2 regions of the Thioclava sp. JM3 genome follow, and region 2 is predicted to be linked to the other one. Evidence: riboswitches for the same ligand, from Rfam matches in the RefSeq annotation. Region 2 holds a riboswitch; the other holds the start of a gene.

Region 1 (3,412 bases), on a different contig from region 2:
TCAGCCCCAGCTCCAGCCCCTGCCGCTTCGCGGTGCCCGAGGTCTGGTAGTAGGTGCCGTCGTAGTCGATCAGGTCGTCCACCTCGATATGGAACAGCGTCGCGGTCAGCTTATGCGCACCGAAGTCACGCTCGACGCCGAGATCGTAGCTCAGCGATTTCTCGGGCTTGAGGTCGGGATTGCCCACGTAGCCGTCATAGAGTTCATAACCCGACGGCGCGCGGAAGCCATTGCCGATCGACGCCCGGTAGAGCGTCGCGGCGTCGGCCTGCCACGTCACGCCCAGACGACCCGTGGTGTTGCCGCCGAAATCCGAGTGATCGTCGTGGCGCGCGGAGGCGGTCACGTTCACCCCGTCCATCGGCGAGAAAGCATATTCACCGAAGATACCCGTATCCGCCGTGAGGACGTGGCCCGAGACATAGGTGCCTGCATAGGTTTCCAGCGTGCGATCCGCCCCGAAGGTCAGCCGCCCCGGCCCGAGATCGGTCGAGGCTTTCCAGTCGAGTTTGCGGCGCTTGCCCTCGTAGCCATAGTCATAGACCGGATACCAGCGCGAGGTCGTGTAATACGTCAGACCGAGCTCGTGATCGAGCGGGCCGGTCGCGAATTTCGCGAAGAGCCGCCCGCCACGTTCCTTATGGATGGTATAATCGTTACTGTCCGTGGGCAGCGGGCCGAAGCCGTTATCGAACTCGCCCCGATCGTTCTGCGCGAACCCGTTGAAGCCGATCAGCAGATTGTCGGAGATGCGCTTCTGCGCGCGCAGGCTGACACGGTCGGCGCGGTAGCCGTCCTTCTCGGTATTGCCGTTCTTCTTGTCGGCGGCCGAGAAGCCTGCAGTGTAAATTTTCGACAGCTGAATCGCGAGCTCGTCATCGCCCTTCTTCCAGCCGAAATTATAGGCCGCATTCGCGGTGTGGTAGGAGCCGAGCTCGAGCTTGACGCTTTGGCTCACGCCATCCTCGGTCGGGCGCGGCGTGTCGAGGTTGATCACACCTGCAACCGCCTGCCCGCCATAGACCGCCGATTGCGAGCCGCGCATGATCTCGACCCGGTCGTAGTTGAACGTGTTGAACCGGCCCAGGTCGGGCAGCACCTGCGTCGCCGACGGATCGGAGACGTCGATCCCGTCCACCATGACCTTCACGTAATTCTGCGACACGCCGCGAATGGTGAAGCCGGTCTGCGCGCCCATCGGCCCGCGCGACAGGATGCCGACGCCCGGCGACTGCGCGATCAGGTTGGCGAGACGGGTCTGGCCCGAACGCTCCAGCTCCTTGCGCGACAGCACGGTGACCGCCTGCGCGGTCTTGTCCGACGATTGCGGCTCGAGCGCGCCGTGATAGATCACGATCTCATCGAGTTGGTAAGGTTGCGCATCTTGCGCGAGCGCGGGGCCTGCCAGCGCTGTGGTGAGCATCAGGCCCACGGTCAAACGGGTGCGGATCATATCCAATTCCCTCGTGCCGCGACTCTGCGGTCGCGTGAACTTCGCATTGCAAGTCTTTGGAAATTTGGAATTTCCGCCGACGGTGAAAAATGTCACCACTGACGGAAGACCGCCTCCGCTGCGCGCCCCGCACAGGCAGAAAGGATGAGCGCCTCGGCAGGTCTCCTGGCTCGCGGGTCCTGGTTCCGGCTGGCCTTCCCGGGTCTCCCCAGTGGCTCAGTCAGCCGTCACTCGCCGCTCACAGTTGCGGGGGCAGCCCCGGAATGAATGCACGCATCGCACCGGGTTCCCTTTTCATCCGCTTTCGCGGAACCGAAGTGCCCCTGCTGTGCCGCGCGCGCCGCACTGAGTCAAGAATATTTCAGCTTTCCACGGCGCGCCGGCAGCGCCGGTTGAACCGGATCGAGGATAGCAGCGCGAGACCGATCAGCCCGGCCCCGATCAGGCCGGTGATCACCTCGGGCACTTCCACCAGCGTCTGCGCGAACATGACGACGGAGAGGATCAGGATCGACCAGAAGGCGCCGTTCTCGAGATAGCGGAATTCGCTGAGCGTGTTGCGCTCCACCAGCATCAGGGTCATCGAGCGCACATACATCGCACCGATCCCCAGACCGATCGCGATCAGGAACAGGTTCTGGGTCAGCGCGAAGGCCCCGATCACCCCGTCGAAACTGAAGGACGCATCGAGCACTTCGAGATAGAGAAACGCGCCAAGGCCCGCCTTGGCCGTCTCGGCGGCGATATTCGTCCGGTCGAGCACGTGGCTGAGCACCTCGACGCCGAGAAAGGTCGCAAGGCCGCAGATGGAGGCGAAGAGGAACTCGTCCTCGCGCCCCTCCGGCAGAATCCAGGTGAAAAGCAGAACGACGACCAGCACGAAGCCGATCTCCAGACCTCGGATCGACGCGAGCGCGCGCAACCGGCGCTCCAGCGCGCGGATCCAGTCGACCTCCTTGCCCTCGTCGATGAAATAGGTGAGCGCGACCATCATCAGGAAGGCGCCACCGAAGCCCGCGATCGACAGATGCGCGTCCTCGATGATCTCGGCATATTCGGCCGGGTGTTTCGCAGCCAGAAGAACCGCATCCCACGGTCCGATGCCGGCGGCGATCACGACGATCAGAAGCGGGAAGAGGATACGCATCCCGAACACCGCGATCAGGATGCCCCATGTCAGGAAACGACGCTGCCATTTCGGCGTCATCTGGTGCAGCTTGTTGGCGTTGACGATGGCGTTGTCGAAGCTCAGCGAGATTTCCAGCACGGCCAGCACGGCAGTGATCATCAGGAAAGAGACCGCGCCGCCAAGCCCTCCGGTCTGGGCGAACCCCAGCGCGAAGGACCCGACCAGCCCTGCCACCGTGACGGCGATGGCCCAGGAAAAATAACGATACATGATGGTCATGCTGGCTCCGGCTGCATGAGGCCTCACTTAGGCTTCGCCCCCTGTCTTCGCAAGGGAGCGCACTGTCAGAGTTGGTCTGTGTGACCCTACGGCGTGGGGCGGGTCGGCGGGAAAACGCGGCGCAAGATACCCTGCGCACGGCGGGTCGCGCCCGCTAGAGCCCGACCTCGTCGAGCCAGCCCTTGATCCGCGCCTCGTTCACCCCGAGATCGGATTTCCCGTAGACGAGGTGCCCGCGGATCTGCAGCGTATCGCCTTCGATCCAGAGCGTGGTGACATCGGGAAAGCCCCAGACGGCCGAGCGCGTCACATAGGCCGCGTAGCCCTCGTCGGCGCTGCCCGCGACGCGCTTGGTGCGCGCGGTGCCCCGGATGATCTTGTCGAGCGCGGCCATCTGCGCCGGCGGATCGGAGACGTCGCGCACGGCCTGAAACCCGCCTGTCTCCGGGTGGTCACCGGGCGCTTTCGCCAGCCCGTCGACATCGAAGCGCGCCGGATCGATCGGGGCGAGGCGCACCCATCCGTCGGCCGCCACCACGACGGCGAGCCCG
Region 2 (3,412 bases):
CGCCTGCGCCTCACGCGCGAAGGCGCCGATCTCGTAGCGGTTGCAGGCCAACGGATCGAGCGCGGTCGGGAAGGTCCGGCCATGCGGCGAGGGGCAGGTGCAGCCGTTGTGATCGGAGAGGTTGAAGAAGGTGGGCTCCTCCTTCGTGGTCCGGTAGGGCACGGGCAGGGCGCCGACATGGCAGCTCACCGCCGCGCGCACCTTGCGCAGCCACGGCATCATCGTCTGCGGCCCGCGGAAGCAGTTCAGCCCGACGACATCGGCGCCCGCCTGTTCAAGTTTCTGGCAGGTCTCGAAGATGCCGACCCCGTCCATCATCTCGTTGGCCGCCATCGGTGCCAGCGTCAGCACCACCGGCAGCCCCGACGCCTTCGCGGCCTCGAGCGCGCATAGCGCCTCGCCCGCGTAGTAGAAGGTCTCGCCGATGAGGATATCCGCGCCTTCCTCGACCGCCCAGCCGACCATCTCGTCGAACATCGCGCGCACCTCGGCCTGCCGCGCCGGATCGGCCGGGTCCCAGATATTCGTGTTCGAGATATTGCCCGCCATCAGGTTTCCGGTCTTGGCATCGGCGACCTCGCGGGCGATCTTCAGCGCCGCGCGGTTGAGCGGCTCCAGCAGGTCTTCCTTGCCGATCACGCGCATCTTCTCGCGGTGGCCGTTATAGGTGAAGGCCTCGACGATATCGCTGCCGGCGCGCTGGAAATCGACATGCAGATTGCGCAGCGCCTGCGGGTATTCGAGCGCCACCTCGGGCACGAATTCCCCGGCGGTCAGATAGCCGCGCCGTTCCAGTTCGAACAGAAAGCCCTCGGCGCAGATCACCGGGCGCGCGTCGAGCAGGCGGGTCAGTTTGTTGTCATTCATGGAGAGATCCTCTCAGTTCATCCATGACCATCGTTTGATGAAGCCGAGCCTCACAGGAGACGGAGTGCCGTTCCCTGCTGCAATGGTCCTCGGCCGGGCCGCTGAATGCGACCGCAAGACGAAAAACGGGTCAGAGGCCGCGCCGGGCGCGTGCCCCGCCGCGCCGCACCGGCGGCGGCATCTCGATCGGCAGGGCGAAGGGCTGCGGGGTCAGCGACTCCAGCAGGAGTTCGCAGAACACCTCCACCGCGGGCGAGATCAGGGAATGCGGATAGGCCTGCATATGGGCGACAATCGCCGCCTTCGCATAGGGCATGTCGCCCGGCAGCGTGCCAAGCCATTCCATGTAGCCCAGCGTGCCCAGCTCACGCGCCCGCAGCGGCGAGATCGGTCCTATATCGAGTTGTAAGAGTGAAAGCGTTCGTTCCAAAAGCATCGCGCCCTCCGCGCAAAAGGGCGGGATTGGTCGCGGCACGGCGATATGCGAGGTCCGATCTGGTCCATCTCTCGACTCTCCGTCCCAGGGCACCCCGCCCGGGTTTAAGGTGACCGAGATGCGCGGCGGCGCATCCGAGATGGCAGGTCTCCTGACTCGCGGGTCGTGGCTTCACCGGACCTTCCCAACCTTTGCAGGTCAGTGGCGTTTTCGGTGGCGCTCGCCGCTTACAGTTGCGGGGGCAGTCACGGAGTTGGGCCTCGCCCGCACCGTGTTCCCTTTTCAGCCGACCCTTTGGGGCCGGACACCATCCCGGATTTGATCGCAGGAAAATCCGGCGCTGTCCAGAACGGATTGGGCGGCGGAGGGTACGCGGGCAGAGCCCCGTCCGAAAGGCTCCGCGTTGACAGAGATCAAGGCCCCGATGCGCGCCTCGGATAGAGTGCCCGCAAGTGCAAACAGGAGAGGCGAGCCCATGACGACGAAGAAAGAAGTCATTCCTTTCGATAGCTTACGCCGCGAAGATGTCGCGCTTGTGGGCGGCAAGAACTCTTCGCTCGGCGAGATGGTGCAGGAGTTGGGCGCCAAGGGTATTCAGGTCCCGCCGGGCTTCGCCACCACCGCCGACGCCTATCGGATGTTTCTTGAAGAGAACAAACTGACCGAGGCCATCGCGGGCTATCTTGCGGATTACGATGCCGACAAGATCAGCCTTCACGTCGCCGGGCAAAGCATTCGCGACACGATCGTGGCAGGCGATTGGCCTGCCTCGACCGAAGCCGCAATCCGGGAGGCGTATCGCGATCTGTCCAAGCGGGCAGGGGTGCCCGAGGTCTCCGTCGCCGTGCGCTCGAGCGCGACGGCCGAAGACCTTCCCGATGCCAGCTTCGCCGGTCAGCAGGAGACCTACCTAAACGTCTCGGGCGAGGAGGAGCTTCTGACCGCCTGCCGCAAGTGCTATGCCTCGCTCTTCACCGACCGCGCGATCACCTATCGCAAGCTCAGAGGGTTCAATCACCTCGATGTCGCGCTCTCCGTGGGCGTCCAGCAGATGGTACGCTCGGATATCGGCGGGTCGGGGGTGATGTTCTCGATCGACACCGAAACCGGCTTCGACAAGGTCGTGCTGATCAGCGCGGCCTGGGGCTTGGGCGAAAACGTCGTGCAAGGCGCGGTCACGCCGGACGAGTTTCAGGTCTACAAGCCGTTCCTCGGTAAGACGGGGATCAAACCGATCATCGAGAGGAAGCTCGGCGCGAAAGAGATCAAGATGATCTATGCCGGGCCGGACGCTCCGAACCCGGTGCGCAACGTGCCGACCTCGAAAGCCGAGCGCGGGAGGTTCGTCCTGTCGGATGACGAAGTGCTCGACCTCGCGCAGCAAGCGGCGACCATCGAAGCGCATTACGGGCAGCCGATGGACATGGAATGGGCCAAGGACGGCGTCACGGGCAAGCTTTACATCGTGCAGGCGCGCCCCGAGACGGTGCAGTCGCGAGTCTCCGCCGGGTCTTTGCGGCGTTACACGATCGGCGCGCACGGTCCGGTCGTCGTCAACGGTCTGTCGGTGGGCGAGCAGATCGCGACCGGGCGGGTCTGCCTGATCGAGGACGTCAAGGACATCGACGATTTCGTGGACGGCTCGATCCTTGTCACCTCGACGACGGACCCCGACTGGGTGCCGGTGATGAAACGGGCCTCGGCGATCATCACCGATCACGGCGGCAGAACCAGCCATGCCGCCATCGTCAGCCGCGAGTTGGGTGTTCCCGCCGTCGTCGGGTGTGGAGATGCGACCCATGTGCTGCATGACGAGCAGGAGGTGACCGTCTGCTGCGCCGAAGGGGACGAGGGTCTGGTCTATGACGGCTTTGCCGAATTCTCGGTCGAAGATCTGAACCTCGACGCGGTGCCGGAAACCAAGACCAAGGTGATGCTAAACCTCGCCAATCCGGCCATTGCCGCGCGCTGGTGGCGGTTGCCGATCGACGGTGTCGGTCTGGCGCGGATGGAATTCGTGATCTCGAACACGATCCGGGTCCATCCGATGGCGCTGCTGCATTTCTCCGACATTCAGGAGGCGGAAGTGCGGGAGGAAATCGAAACCCT

The links. Region 2 has a riboswitch for cobalamin ahead of B6V73_RS08140 (hypothetical protein). Riboswitches for the same ligand answer to the same signal wherever they lie in the genome.
Region 1: linked by a shared signal. The riboswitch ahead of B6V73_RS02725 (TonB-dependent receptor) and the one ahead of B6V73_RS08140 (hypothetical protein) in region 2 are both predicted to bind cobalamin.

What each region holds. Positions count from the first base shown of each region.
Region 1 is NZ_NBOB01000001.1:571,385-574,796, forward strand. Features, by position in the region: gene B6V73_RS02725 (TonB-dependent receptor) at 1-1,453, opposite strand, end outside; cobalamin riboswitch at 1,591-1,785, opposite strand; gene B6V73_RS02730 (DUF475 domain-containing protein) at 1,815-2,861, opposite strand; gene B6V73_RS02735 (DUF1499 domain-containing protein) at 3,016-3,412, opposite strand, start outside.
Region 2 is NZ_NBOB01000004.1:38,496-41,907, reverse strand. Features, by position in the region: gene B6V73_RS08145 (homocysteine S-methyltransferase family protein) at 1-867, opposite strand, end outside; gene B6V73_RS08140 (hypothetical protein) at 998-1,303, opposite strand; cobalamin riboswitch at 1,427-1,630, opposite strand; gene ppsA (phosphoenolpyruvate synthase) at 1,779-3,412, shown strand, end outside.